Regions from separate parts of the Paenibacillus pedocola genome, predicted to be linked through region 1. Evidence: predicted binding sites of a transcription regulator. Region 1 holds the regulator's gene; each other region holds the start of a gene.
What was found. Region 1 encodes Rex, which represses fermentation and respiration genes when NADH is low (regulators of the CRP and FNR family bind a similar motif). Its sites were predicted from a motif close to TTGTGAAATATTTCACAA; they were not measured.
Positions count from the first base shown of each region.

Region 2: a site for Rex is predicted at 1,617-1,634, ahead of QU597_RS28515 (cytochrome ubiquinol oxidase subunit I). Genes of this name have one in related genera too.
Region 3: a site for Rex is predicted at 2,706-2,723, ahead of qoxA (cytochrome aa3 quinol oxidase subunit II). Genes of this name have one in related genera too.
Region 4: a site for Rex is predicted at 1,664-1,681, ahead of QU597_RS08285 (phosphoketolase family protein). Genes of this name have one in related genera too.

Region 1 is NZ_CP134223.1:4,160,002-4,163,701, forward strand. It holds gene QU597_RS18415 (cell wall elongation regulator TseB-like domain-containing protein) at 1-4, opposite strand, end outside; gene QU597_RS18420 (amidohydrolase) at 41-1,342, opposite strand; gene QU597_RS18425 (redox-sensing transcriptional repressor Rex) at 1,329-1,982, opposite strand; gene dinG (ATP-dependent DNA helicase DinG) at 2,151-3,700, opposite strand, start outside.
Region 2 is NZ_CP134223.1:6,429,185-6,432,884, forward strand. It holds gene cydB (cytochrome d ubiquinol oxidase subunit II) at 1-110, opposite strand, end outside; gene QU597_RS28515 (cytochrome ubiquinol oxidase subunit I) at 97-1,503, opposite strand; gene QU597_RS28520 (cold-shock protein) at 1,727-1,957, opposite strand; gene QU597_RS28525 (cold-shock protein) at 2,162-2,362, opposite strand; gene QU597_RS28530 (S1C family serine protease) at 2,749-3,700, opposite strand, start outside.
Region 3 is NZ_CP134223.1:1,037,136-1,040,835, forward strand. It holds gene qoxB (cytochrome aa3 quinol oxidase subunit I) at 1-1,415, opposite strand, end outside; gene qoxA (cytochrome aa3 quinol oxidase subunit II) at 1,452-2,459, opposite strand; gene QU597_RS04465 (polysaccharide deacetylase family protein) at 2,981-3,700, shown strand, end outside.
Region 4 is NZ_CP134223.1:1,919,488-1,923,187, forward strand. It holds gene QU597_RS08275 (CPBP family intramembrane glutamic endopeptidase) at 1-526, opposite strand, end outside; gene QU597_RS08280 (GntR family transcriptional regulator) at 784-1,506, shown strand; gene QU597_RS08285 (phosphoketolase family protein) at 1,796-3,700, shown strand, end outside.

The DNA.
Region 1 (3,700 bases):
TCAAAGTGCAGCTCCCTTTCCTTAAAATAACAACCTCAAATTACCGTTTGAGCAGGCTCTCGAAGGTTTCCTGCGCCTTACGGCGGATTTCTTCCTCATCCAGCGTCAGGCATTTACCGTGCTTTACAACCTGCTGGCCGTTAATCCAGACATGCTCTACATCCTTGGCACTTGCCGAATATACGGCATGGGAGAGCAGGTCAGAGTGCGGCAGCAAATGAGGCTGGTCAATATCAATAGCGATAAAATCTGCCTTCATGCCTGTGGCAAGACGCCCGACATTGTTCAGATAGATCGAGGCAGCGCCATATTCTGTCGCCATCAGCAGTGCTTCCGGTGCCGGTACTGCAGTAGGATCTCCGCTTACGCCCTTATGGATCAGCGCTGCAAGCCGCATTTCCTCGAACATATCCAGGTTGTTGTTGCTAGCTGCTCCGTCAGTTCCGAGCGAGACCTTCACTCCGGCTCTCAGCAATTCAGGCACACGGGCAACTCCGCTTGCGAGCTTCAGGTTACTGCCCGGATTATGGGATACGCCAACCTTATAACGGGCCAGAATCTCAATTTCTTCATCATTCAAGTGTACACCATGGGCAATCAGGGATGGTCTGGTGAACATACCGAGCTTCTCCAGATGGGCCACAGGGCGCAGGCCGTAATCGGCTACGTTCTGCTCCACCTCATGGCGCGTTTCGGACATATGCGTATGCATCGGCAAATCCAGATCATGGGCTGCCTGCACAAATTTCATGAAAAATTCCGGCGGACAGGTGTACGGAGCGTGGGGCGAGAGCATTGCCGTAATCCGGCCGTCTGCCTTGCCGTGCCAGTTCCGGGCGAACTCTACGGCTTCGGCAAGCTTCTGGTTCTGCACATCCTCCGGACATAGACCGATCGCGCCGCGCATCAGCACCGCACGGATGCCCGACTGCTCTGTTACCTCTGCAACACGGTCCATATGATCGTACATATCCAGGAAGGTCGTTGTGCCGCCCTTCAGCATCTCGAGAACAGACAAGGCAGTCCCCCAGTATACATCATCTCCGGTGAATTTCGCTTCCATCGGCCACATTTTTTCCTGCAGCCAGCTCTGAAGCACCATATCATCACCATAGCCGCGCAGAAGCGACATCGCCGCATGGCCATGAGTATTGATCAGACCCGGCATAAACAGCAGGCGGCTGCCGTCAACGGTCAGGACACCCTCTTCAAAGGCGGGTTTGTCTTCCCCTATGTATGTGATCAGGTCATTTTCTATAGTCATATAACCGTTCAGGACGGGTTGCACCGAACCAGGTACGAGGAAGCGTCCATTTTCGATTACTGTCTTATTGCTGCTCATCCGTATGTTCTTCCTTTCCATCATGCAAATAATATGCCAGACTCTGGAGGTCGGTTGTAAAATCCGCTGCATGAATGCGAATCGTTGGCGGGGTCTTTAAAATTACCGGTGCAAAATTCAGGATAGCTTCGATCCCCGATTCCACCAGAATATCAGCTACATTCTGCGCTTCGCTGTCCGGAACGGTGATAATGCCAATCCGGATACCCTGCTCACGAATCGTCTGGCCCAGCTCTTCCATTGGCTGAACAGTCAGGGAGTTGATCTTCTGTCCCACTTTAGGCGCATAAGAATCAAATACAGCTGTAATTTTCATTGTATCCTTCAGATAGGCGTTATAGTTGGACAAGGCATGACCGAGGTTACCGGCACCGACCAGAGCCACGTTGATTTGCTGGTCAAGCTTAAGGATATGGCGGATTTTCTCGATCAGGTAGGATACATCATATCCAATGCCCTTTCTGCCAAAATCACCGAAATAAGCCAGATCCTTACGGATCTGCGCCGGGTTAAGATCCAGCTTCTGCCCCAGCTCCTGAGAGGAAACTGTGGCGATTTCACGTTTCTGGAGATCGTTCAGAAAACGCAGGTACACAGGGAGCCTGCGAACAACTGCCTCCGATATTTTATCTGATTTCATGTTTTCTCCTCCTAAAATAAAATCACTCTGATGCGCAGCTTATGAAATCCGCAAGGCGCGTTCCAGCAGCATAACCGGGAACGCGCATGCGGAGATTAGAACATTTATGATCAAACGATCAGAACAAAACAGTACAAGATAATTGCAATTCCCGGTTCCTGAAGGAGGTCATTGAATGTTGGACTCATTGCCGCCTTCAAGCCATTCTTCAATTCTCGGAACCATCTGATCAGTCAGCATATGCTCCATTTTGGGACCCGGAAGAGAATACAGGAAATACTTCCCGTAATAAGCTTCGATGACCCTGGTATCATATACAATGACAATTCCCCGATCCTGAGCCGTCCGAACCAGCCGGCCAAAACCCTGTTTGAAACGGATAACCGCCTGCGGAACAGACAGCTTCATGAAAGGATTCTTCTTCTGGGCCTGTAACAGCTCGGACTTCGCCTCCGCAAGCGGATGGTTCGGCGGCTGAAACGGAAGTCTGACGATCGCCAGGCAAGTCAGTGCCTCTCCGGGGATATCCACACCTTCCCAGAAGCTGCTGGTCCCGAGCAGCACCGAAGCCGAACTGTCCTGAAACCTCCGGATCAGCTTACTGCGGCTGCCTCCCTCCACGCCTTGGCCAAGGACCGTAATATCCTCTGATGCCAGTGCCTCCTTAAGCGGGTCATAGACCTGACGCAGCATCTTATAAGAGGTGAACAGCACAAGCATGCGGCCTTTGGTTGCGACCGCAGTTTCCGCCAGTGAATGCACCAGCTTATCCACAAAGCGGGCATCACCCACACTGCCTTTGACACTTGGGAAATCACGCGGAATAACAAGCAGCGCCTGTTCGCGGTATTTGAACGGCGAAGGCAGCAGTGCTGTCATCAGACGGTCTTGTTCGGCAGCCTCGTTAAGCCCAAGATTATCGATCATGAACTGGAAGGATTTATCCACGGAAAGTGTCGCAGATGTCAGCACAATACTCTTCTTCTTGTCGAAGAACAAATCCTTGAGCTGTGTACTGACATCGACCGGAACGGCATACAGCTGCAGTGATTTGCCGCGGTAGTTGCCGCTACCCTCCATCCAATAAACGATATTCTCATCATTTAAACCCATGAAGAAACGGATCTGTTCACGGATTGAGGCTAAATCCTTAAACAAGCCGCCAATATCCGTCACCAGACTGTCCGAGGAGGACTGGCTTTCTGTATCACGCATCTCGCTGAGCATTTTATCGCCTCTGCGGATAATATCGCTAAGGCTTAAATTCAGCGTATTCTCTAATGCTGCCAGCTCTTCCCAATCCTTCGGCTTCTTACCGGGATGAAGGCGTGTCACCAGCTGCCCGGCTTCACCCGCCGCTGCGTCACTTCGTTCAGGCAGGAGACCAAACAGCTTGTCGCTGAGCGCATCCCAGGTTTCCTTAACCGTCAGCAGGTCCGGATAGATCCTGTCGATCACACCGCTCCACTCGGAAGCCTCTTCGCTGCCGGAGGATTGCAGGGTCTGCCGCAGCGCCGGCAGCTGTCCGTTACGGCTGTCTTTATACAGCCGCGTCAGGGTGTGGGCTACCGTGAAATACTTCATCTGCATGCCAAGATGCTTGCCTGCCACATCCTCCAGATGATGAGCTTCATCAATCACAAGATGTTCATAAGCAGGAAGCAGCTGATGTCCGGCCTTCACATCGGCGAACAGCTTGGAATGATTGGTAATGACCA
Region 2 (3,700 bases), 2.3 Mb from region 1:
GCCAGGATCTGTGTTTCCATTCCTACACCGAAGTCAAAGCCTTCCAGAAAGAAGAATCCGATAAATAAGACCGCAATCAGCACAAACCATAATTCATTAAGAGAAAGCATGCGTCGTTCCCTCCTTGCTATACGGATCATGTGATTCACCATGATCGTGATCCATGTGATAAGGGCCTTTTTTGATAACTTTCACAAACAAACCGATCAATACAATACCCAATATTGCATAAATGGCGTTAAAAGTAATTACTGAGAACAGGATCGAACCCGCCGAAACGTTAGGTGATACACTGTCTTCTGTCGTCATTAGGCCAAATACAGTCCAAGGCTGACGTCCGATTTCGGTCATAATCCAGCCCGCAGTATTAGCGATTGGCGGAAGCAACAGCCCCCAGAACATGAACCGCATAAACCAGGTATTCGGACGTTCCATCTTTTTACGCCACATCAGATACATCGCATACAGGCCGAGTACGACCATGAGCGAGCCTGCAACAACCATGATCCGGAAGCTCCAGAACGTAGTGCGCACAGGCGGGATATAATTCCCGGGACCATACTGTTGTTCATATTCAGCCTGCAGGGTATTCATCCCTTTGACGCTGCCTGAGAATTCACTATAGGAGAGGAAACTCAGCAGGTAAGGAATCTTGATTTCCCCGGAATTGACTTTATTTACAGGATCGATAAAAGCAGTGACCGTCCATGCCCCCGGGTCTCCACTGTCTTCCCAGAGTCCTTCAGAAGCGGCCATTTTCATCGGCTGTGTTTCGACCAGGTACTGTGCCTGAGCATGTCCGGCAACGGCCACACCCACCGAAGAGACGATACCGACAATCGCCGCAATTTCAAACGATCTTCTGAAGAAAGGCACATCCTGCTTCTTCAGCATTTTATATGCACTGATACCGGTCACCAGGAACGCGCCCGTTGCATAGGCGGCGAGCAGGGTATGCGGTAATTCAACCAGCAATTGTCCATTTGTAATCAGCGCCAGGAAATCATTCATCTCAGCCCGGCCATTATTCATTGCAAAGCCGACAGGGTGCTGCATAAAAGAGTTCGCTGTGAGAATCCAGAACGCCGACAGGGTAGTTCCCAGTGCAACCATCCAGATCGCCAGCAGGTGAATCTTCTTGGAAACCTTGTCCCAGCCAAAAATCCATAATCCGATAAACGTGGATTCCAGGAAGAAGGCGAGCAGCGCTTCAATCGCCAGCGGTGCTCCGAACACATCACCTACAAAGCGTGAATAGTCAGACCAGTTCATTCCGAACTGGAACTCCTGCAGAATTCCTGTTACTACACCCACTGCGAAGTTAATTAGGAAAAGCTTCCCCCAGAACTGCGCCATTCTTTTGTACTCTTCATTGCCTTTTCTGACGTACATCGTTTCCATAATCGCAATCAGCAGTGCCAGACCAATCGACACCGGTACAAAGAAATAATGAAAGATCGTCGTCGACGCAAATTGTATACGCGACAGCATTACTGTATCCATATTTCTCCCCTTCCTTCTCCCCATTCATTACATCTATTCTGTCAAAAATTTAAGGATCACAGTGTGACAATAATCACATTATACACCCCGTTTGGCGCTAAAATTCAATAAATTTGTGACAAATATCACAATATTATACCCAGAAAGCAAAAAAAATAAGACGGTTTCACCGTCTTGGATTTGTTCATCGCTCTATATTAAGCTTGACTCATAAAGGCATTGGTCAGGTAATGGAAATACCCTTCTTCAATGATTTAAGATCGCCATTGGAATTAAGCAGTTGCGACAGCATCTTCATGCTGCGGACCATTGGGGCATGACAGAGACGGCAAGAAGGCGCATGTTCAAATGCGAAATTGTCCCTCATCCATCCATTGCAACCATCATTGGTACAAGCCCAAATTGCGGTATTTTCTTCCGGTACTTCCTCCATAGGCTTTTTCCGGTAGTTCATTGCCGTTCCTCCCTTCCTTTATGTCACATGCCTGAGAAACAAGTAAAAAAGCATCTAACGATGCTCTTACAGGGTGCTGACAAATCCTTCGTTAGCGTTATTCTTCTGCTAAGATCAGGCTGTATTTGCGATGGTGAAGTTCGGTCTGATCTTTATAAAAAAAGACCGTCCCAACTTACAAAAGCGGGGACGGTGCTTCTATTATTACAGTTTTACAACGTTTTCGGCTTGTGGTCCACGGTTGCCTTGAACAACGTTGAATTCAACGCGTTGGCCTTCGTCCAAAGTTTTGAATCCTTCGCCAGTGATAGCGGAGAAGTGTACGAATACGTCGCTTCCGCCTTCAACTTCGATGAATCCGAATCCTTTTTCTGCGTTGAACCATTTAACTGTACCTGTTTGCATGTGTGTTACCTCCACAAATTTAAATTAATATGTTCTTTTTATCTTCAAACAAAGAAAAAATTCACACATTGAAAAAGGTTGTTACTCCAAATGACAGCCCTTTTCAATGTGAAAATTAGGTATCAATTGTATGATTATTCTCATGTTACCACACCCGCGGAACAAAGGCAAGCTGGCTTATCCGAAATTCTCCGTTTTTTCCCTTATAAGGAGTACTTTCCAATGTAAGGGCTGCCAGTCTACATATAAAGGAAAATTCCGCCTTGTATTATCCATTACCCAGTTCAATTTAGGCTGAAACGGTGCCGTCCCAAAAAATTATCAGGACGGCCAAGCCGCTTCCTTTTTCATGACTGCCTCTTCATTATATGCAGCTGATCCAGCTTTTATTCCTCCGGTTTCTCCAGAAGTTTCACCGTAACCTGATTCACTTCACCATTCCGGTAATAGGTGATTTTCAGCTCGTCACCGATCTTGGTCTGCTCATAAAGATATTTACGCAGCGAAAGAGTCGATGTAATCGGCTGATCATTAAACTTCGTAATCACATCGTTGAACTGAAGGCCTGCAGCCTGTGCCGGTCCCACAGCATCGAGTACGACTACGCCGTCTTTTACAGATGTCGGAAGATTCAGTTCCTTAACCTGATCCTCTGCAAGCGGTACATAGGGATTATTGAGATCTACCGAATAGACGCCCAAGTAAGAACGGGATATTTTGCCGTTAGCCGCCAGCTCATCAGCCGTCTCCATCACATGGTTAGCCGGAATGGCAAATCCGAGTCCTTCCACGCCGGTATCAGAGATTTTCATCGTATTGATCCCGATCACCTTGCCGTCCAGATCAACAAGAGCGCCGCCGCTGTTGCCTTCGTTAATCGCTGCATCCGTCTGGATTACTTCCTGTTCCCAATCATAGACGCCGTCCTGATTCAGCGATACCGGAATCGTCCGCTCCGTGTAGCTCACAATGCCCGAAGTCAGGGTGTCGCCAAGACCAAGCGGATTGCCAATCGCAATAACCGTCTCGCCGAGCCGCAGCTTGGAGGAATCACCGATCTGGGCTACGGTCGTAATACCCTTGGCATCCATGGACAGCACAGCAATATCCGTCACCTTGTCTGCTCCGACCAGAGTAGCTTTGTGAGTCACACCGTCCACCGTCACCACTTCCAGCTTGCCCGTACCTTCAATAACATGATTATTGGTAATGATAAAGGCCTTATCATCGTCTTTCTTATAGATAACTCCCGAACCGAGTGCAGACTCATCGAGAATATTGAGTTCCTTATTATCTTCCTTATGGTTAATGATGCTTACAACCGCAGGGCGTACCAGT
Region 3 (3,700 bases), 3.1 Mb from region 1:
CCCATCAGTCCCAGGAAGAAGAGCGGGAAGAAGGTCACGTTAAAGGAAATAATAATCCACCAGAAAGCATGTTTGCCCAGGCGTTCATTAAGACGGAAGCCGAATACTTTCGGGAACCAGTAATGGAACCCGGCGATAACCGCAAACACTGCGCCTGGAATCAGAACGTAGTGGAAATGGGCTACCAGGAACATGGTATTGTGATACTGGTAATCCGCACTGGCCATCGCCAGCATAACGCCGGTTACCCCGCCGATTGTGAAGATCGGAATGAAGGCCAGGGTGTATAACATCGGTGTCGTGAAGGTGATTCGCCCTTTACGCAGGGTGAACAGCCAGTTGAATATTTTGACCCCGGTTGGTACGGCAATCGCCATCGTAGTGATGGAGAAGAAGCTGTTGACCATAACGCCTTGACCCATGGTGTAGAAATGGTGAGCCCAAACCAGGAAGGACAAAAGCGAGATGATGACCATACTGAATACCATTGAGGTATAGCCGTACAGGTTCTTTTTGGAGAAGGTGGCGATAATTTCACTGTAAATCCCGAATGCCGGCAAAATTACAATGTAAACCTCCGGATGTCCCCAAACCCAGAACAGGTTAGCCCAGAGCATATCCATCCCGCCGTTGGCCATCGTGAAGAATTGTGAGCCGAACAGACGGTCAAACATCATCAGGGCAAGTGCTACGGTCAGCACCGGGAAGGCGAAGACGATAATGACGTTGGTGATCAGTACGGACCAGGTGAACATCGGCATTTTCATCAGCGTCATGCCTGGTGCGCGCATTTTGAGAATGGTAACAATGAAGTTAACCCCTGTAATCAGTGTTCCGATACCGGAAATCTGTAGTGCAAGGGAGTAGTAGTTGTTACCAACAGTCGGGCTGAATTCCAGACTCGCCAGCGGGAAGTACGCGGACCAGCCTGCATCCGGTGATCCCCCGATAACGAAGGAAATGTTAAGCAGCATGGCTCCCATGAAGAACAGCCAGAAGCTGACAGCGTTGAGGCGCGGAAAAGCAACGTCTCTTGCGCCGATTTGCAGCGGAATGATTACGTTCATCAGACCGATGATAAAAGGCATGGCCATGAAGAGGATCATAATCAGGCCGTGGGTGGTAAATACCTCGTTATAATGCTGCGCATCGAGGAATTTCATTTCCGGTGCTGCGGTTTGCAGACGCATCATCATCGCGTCCACGCCGCCTCGGAACAGCATCAGAAGTGCTGCGAGAATATACATGACCCCGATTTTCTTGTGATCCACGGTAGTAAGCCATTCACGCCACAGGTATCCCCATTTCTTAAAATAGGTCAACCCGACGAGAATCCCGATGGTAGCGAGTGCGATACTGACCATGGCTCCGTAAATCAAGGGTTCGCCGTGAACCTTAAATTTGTCTAAATCCATTAGGGTGGCTCCTTTCAGGTTGTTGCTATTGCATCATTAGTTCGTAGTTTCTTCAACAGGCGAACTTGGCAGCGGTTCATCGACTTCCGGATTAGGCACACTGTCAAACTCTGTCTGGCTGGATGGTTCCGGAGAAGGATGGATTTCCTTGTTGTCCTCATGTTCCGTACCGCCGTTCTCCATATCCATTTCCGAGCCGTTTCCGCTCATATGCTCGCTATGGTCACCCGGAGGAGGACTGAACGTCAGATGCGTAGAGGAGTAGGTTTTGCGTCCAAGTACTTCGGCGGCAAGCAGACCTTTGAATTCCTCTTCGGTAAGCGCAGGTGCAGTTTCTTTAACTTCCTTCACCCAATCCTGGTAATCTTTATCGGTCATTACCAGAGTCTCGAATTCCATATGGGCAAAGCCCTTACCGCTGAAGTTCGAGTTCTTTCCGATATAAGAGCCCACAGTATCGGCCGAGAGGTTAAGCTCGGTAAGCATATCGCTCATTGCGTATTTTTGACCGGCAAGCTGGGGAACCCAGAAGCTCGTGATTGTCCCGAAGGAGTACAGTCTGAATTCTACCGCACGGTGAACGGGAATGTTGACGTAGTTAACTGTTTCAATGCCTTCCTCAGGATAGCTGAAATGCCATTTCCAGTTGGATGACGAAGCATAAATGACCAGCGGATCCTGATCCTTGTACTCAGAGGCGACATTCTCGACCGCATGAGTGGACTTAACAGTCACAACGGACAGAAAGGCTACGATGATGATCGGGATGATAATCCAGATAGCCTCAAGAACCTTGTTGCCCTCCTCATGTTCAGGAATGTACCCTTCATTGCTCTTCTTTGCCCGGTATTTCACCAGGACGAAGATATATAAGATGTAGACAACTGCGAGGACACCGGCCATCACCAGAATGGAGAGGATGATCGTGTCAGATAAAGTTCGGGCAGCCGGCCCCTTCGGATTCAGTACGGAAAGCGAACTGCATCCCGGCAGAATAAAGAGCAGGCTTAGAAACAAAGCGTATAACGGTCCCTTTTTTTTCATATAGAACTCCTTCCTTCAATACTTCTTTTCATTAGCCGTTCGATGGCTGGCAAAGCTTAACCTGTATCTATAGTAAGAATTACTTACCCTAATTGCAAAATACATATTTTAACATAATATCTATTATCGACCTTAATAATGGCGATAAAGTTAAATATCTGTGATCAATTTGTTACAAGTGCGGTTAGGTATGACAAAGATCACTGTAGCAACGGGCTTTAAGCTGATTTTAAGGAAGTTCAAAATTTGTTCAAACATTCACAAATGTTGCTAATTTCGTCACAATTATAATGTGTAAAAAGGATGCCTTTTAACCGCTTTTTTTGTTGATGTGACAGCATTCGACGAATTATTAGGAAACTCTGCCTTTTTGAATGAGAAGGGCTTGCTATGTCTTATATCACAGTCCGAAAAAGTAACAATAATTTATGGATTGGGTTACAATCTCTCAAATTACGTTATATCTATGTATGATAGAGTTAGAGGTAAATATACATAGATTGGAGATTCTGCTCGTGCCTATGAAAAAAGTAATGGCTTTATTGATGACATTATTCTTATGTTTTGGGATTCTGCAAACCACAGCTAAGGCTGCGGGGGCAGGTTCAGTCTTGAAGCTGGGAGTCAACGATACCTTGACTGAAATCGAAGCTGTATCCGTCAAAGACACTTATTATGTTCCGCTCCGTGCGCTGTCAGCAGAACTGAAATGGACCATTACCGGTCTGCAGGAAGGAATTGCAGTTGCGGCCGGAGATCATTCGGTTCAGCTGCTTAACAATGACGGGGGACTTCAGCTTCCGGACGGAACCGTTGCTGCGATGAGCACCTTCCTGCAGGACGGCAAGCTGATGGTGCCTCTGCGGATCAGCACCTACCTCGGGTATAGCTTAACCTTTCAGCCGGATAAATATTTACTTCGGGTACGGGATGCTGCGGCGCTGCTGAGCGACGAGGAATACTTTGTTCAATATAAAGACAAGCTGAAACCGCAGGCCGCCAGCGGAACTGCTTCTGCTGGTACGTCAGAGGCCAAGGGGCGGACCCTGTATCTTACGTTTGATGACGGACCGTCGGCAACGACCTCTGAGCTGCTGGGTATACTGGATAAATATGATGCGAAGGCGACCTTCTTTATGCTGGGGCTGAACATGAACCGTTATCCTTCCCAGGTGAAACAGATTGTGAAGGCGGGCTACGGGCTTGGACTGCACGGAATGACTCACCGTAAGGAGGAATTT
Region 4 (3,700 bases), 2.2 Mb from region 1:
ACGAATGACGCTTTATTTTGCTGCATAAAAGGAATACCTGAACAAATAAAAAGCCCCGGAATATGATTTCCTCCAGCAGTGCATTGCCAAAAAGCTGTCCCAATAACCCGCCTAGCACTACACTCGGAAACTCCGTTATCTGATCATTGAAGGTTATGCTGGAGCCTGTTGAGAGGTTGACGCCCAAATTGACAAGCTGAATCGCGATCCAAAACAGCAGAAATCCTGTTAACCCAGGCAGCAGTTTCTCCTTCCTGAGACCCAATTCCCTTGGCGTAACTTTGGCGATGGCAACCAGGAAGATAATCACCTCCACGAAAAGACCGATAAGATTAGCGCTTAACGTTCCGCCGATCCAGCCGTTTGTAAGATTGGAAAGCGGACGGTAGTAGCCGTGTTCAAAGTAAATAAGGTTAACGGATAGTGAATAGATAATTTCAATAATAATCATCCCGGCGATAAAAGGGACAGGTACGGGCCTTGCTTCAAAAATGGATGTAGAAGTCCTTAGTTTATGTTGCATCATTGGCCGTAATCCTCCTTGATTAGGTACTGGGCCAATACTCTTTATTCTTGCATAATACATTTATTACCAATAGGGGCCCGGAACCACTATATCCCTAGGCAGGAGAAATCTCCATTACAAAGATCATAGACCTGAGCGATTATAAAATCAGGTATGCCTGCGAAACGTAAGGCCAATCTGTATAATCTAGGCGATGATTATGATATAGTTAACATTAGGCTTTATGAAGTGATAGAAGACCTGAAAGGGAGTACTTCATGACACAATTTGTCTACAAACAGATTATTGATGATCTAAAAATGAAAATATTCGCGGGAGAATTCGCCGATATGAGATTGCCGGATGAACGCAGCCTCAGCGAGACCTATCAGGTAAGCCGCAGCTCCATCAAGCGTGCGCTGACCAAAATGGAGAGCGTCGGCATTATTTTCAAAAAACGCGGTTCAGGTACGTTCATCAATCCCCTGTACATAAAAAACGAATCGATCTTTAATTACGAAGGCTCGAATTTGGGTGTTACCGACAATTTTCAGATGCACGGCAAGAAGCCGAAAGTCAAAGTGCTGAATTTCGAGGTGATTCCACCCACCAAGGAGCTGCAGCGTGATTTGTTCCTCGGGCCCCATGATTTTGTCTACAAAATCGTCCGTCTGCGCCTGTTTGACGACGAGCCCTTTATGATTGAGACGGGTTATATTCCGATCAAAATCGTCCAGGATCTCAATCAGACGATTATTGAAGGATCAATCTTCAATTATCTGGAGGATTCGCGCAATCTTGCCGTGACCAAGTCGTTTTTATCCATCTTTGCCGAGCCCTCCGAGCCGGAGGACCAGGAGCTGCTGCATTTAAGCGTAAATGAACCCGTGGGGATCATGGAAGGGATATTCTTTTTGGACAACGGCACCCCCTTTGAATTCTCACACATGCGGTTCCATTACAAATATCTCAAGTTCAATACTTTTGTATCTGTGCATTAAGAATAAGACCGGGAAATTTCCCGGTCTTATTTTTTTTGTTTTGAGGAGGCAATGAATACAGTGTTTAAAAGTTTATCTAAATAATTTTGTGTAATATATTGGAAAAATTTATAGAAATAAAGCTGTTTTCCTGTGTTATGGGCCCGATTTTCATACTATGTTCAAAATTTCACAAAATTGGACCGTATCACTTGTCAAAAAGGTTGTATTTATTTTTTGCAGAGGTATGATGTACGTGTAGAGAAAAGAGATTGGTATTGTATTCATAATTAAACAGGGAGTGGATAAAATGGGATTATCGACCTTGAATGTTGATTACTCATCAAAAACGTATCTGGAGAAGCTGGATGCTTACTGGCGTGCAACGAACTATATTTCGGTAGGCCAGCTATATTTGAAAGACAATCCGTTGCTGAGAGAGCCTCTTAAAGACGCTGACGTCAAAATTAAACCGATCGGGCACTGGGGTACTATTCCCGGCCAGAACTTCATCTATGCCCATTTGAATCGTGTAATTACTAAATATGACTTGAATATGTTCTATGTTGAAGGCCCGGGCCATGGCGGCCAGGTTATGGTTTCCAACTCCTATCTGGATGGCAGCTACACCGAAATCTATCCGGAAATTACCCAGGACATCCCTGGTCTGAAGAAACTGTTCAAACAATTCTCGTTCCCGGGCGGCGTTGCTTCCCATGCTGCACCCGAAACTCCGGGATCGATTCATGAAGGCGGCGAGCTTGGATATTCCTTATCCCACGGCGTTGGCGCTATTCTGGATAATCCGGACCTGATCTCGGCAGTTGTTGTCGGAGACGGTGAAGCAGAAACCGGACCGCTGGCAGCTTCCTGGTTCTCCAACCGCTTCATCAACCCGGTTACCGATGGCGCTGTGTTGCCGATTCTGCACTTGAACGGCTTCAAGATCAGCAACCCGACGATTCTGTCCCGTCAATCGAAAGAAGAAATTACCGCCTACTTCACAGGCATGGGCTGGGAACCGTTCTTCGTTGAAGGCGAAGATCCTGAACATATGCACCCTGAAATGGCGAAGGCTCTGGATGCCATCGTTGAAAGAATCGCAGCGATCCAGAAAAATGCGCGCGAAAATAACGACCTTACCCGTCCGGTATGGCCGATGCTCGTCTTCCGTTCCCCTAAGGGCTGGACTGGACCTGCGCAGTGGGATGGCGTGCCTAACACAGGTTCGTTCCGTGCCCATCAGGTGCCGATTCCGGTAGACCAGAAGAATATGAAGCATGCACCGGCTCTGCTGGACTGGATGCACAGCTACAGACCGGAAGAATTATTCGATGAGAACGGCCGTTTGAACGCAGAGCTTGCCGAAATCCTTCCAAAAGGCGACAGACGTATGGGCATGAATCCTGTGACTAACGCCGGCCACCTGATCAAAGACCTGAACCTGCCGGACTTTGCCGACTATGCACTGGATAACTCTGTTCCAGGTAAAGTTGTAGCACAGGATATGGCCGTTCTGGGTAAATATCTGAAAGAAGTGGTTCTGCGCAATGAGCCTAACCGTAACTTCCGCATTTTCGGACCGGATGAAACGATGTCCAACCGTCTTGGACCTGTGTTCGAAGTGACCAAACGCCAATGGCTGGATCAGGTTATTGAACCTAACGATGAATTCCTGGCTTCTTATGGCCGTGTTATTGACTCCCAATTGTCGGAGCATCAGGCAGAAGGTCTGCTTGAAGGTTATGTGCTGACTGGACGTCACGGGTTCTTTGCAAGTTATGAAGCCTTCCTGCGTGTTGTTGATTCCATGATTACCCAGCACTTCAAATGGCTGCGCAAGGCAACCGATCAGGGCTGGCGTGCAGATATCCCTTCATTGAATGTTGTAGCAACTTCTACTGTGTTCCAGCAGGATCACAACGGCTACACTCACCAGGATCCGGGTCTCTTAGGCCACCTGGCTGACAAAAAGCCTGAATTCATCCGTGAATATCTGCCAGCAGATGCGAACTCCCTATTGGCTGTATTCGACACCGTACTGAACGACCGTCAGAAGATCAATCTGATTGTCTCCTCCAAGCACCCGCGTCCGCAGTGGTTTAGTGCCGCAGAAGCGCAGGAGCTGGTTGATAAAGGACTGAAGATCATTGACTGGGCAAGCACCGATAACGGCGGCGAACCGGATGTTGTCTTTGCTTCCGCAGGTACAGAA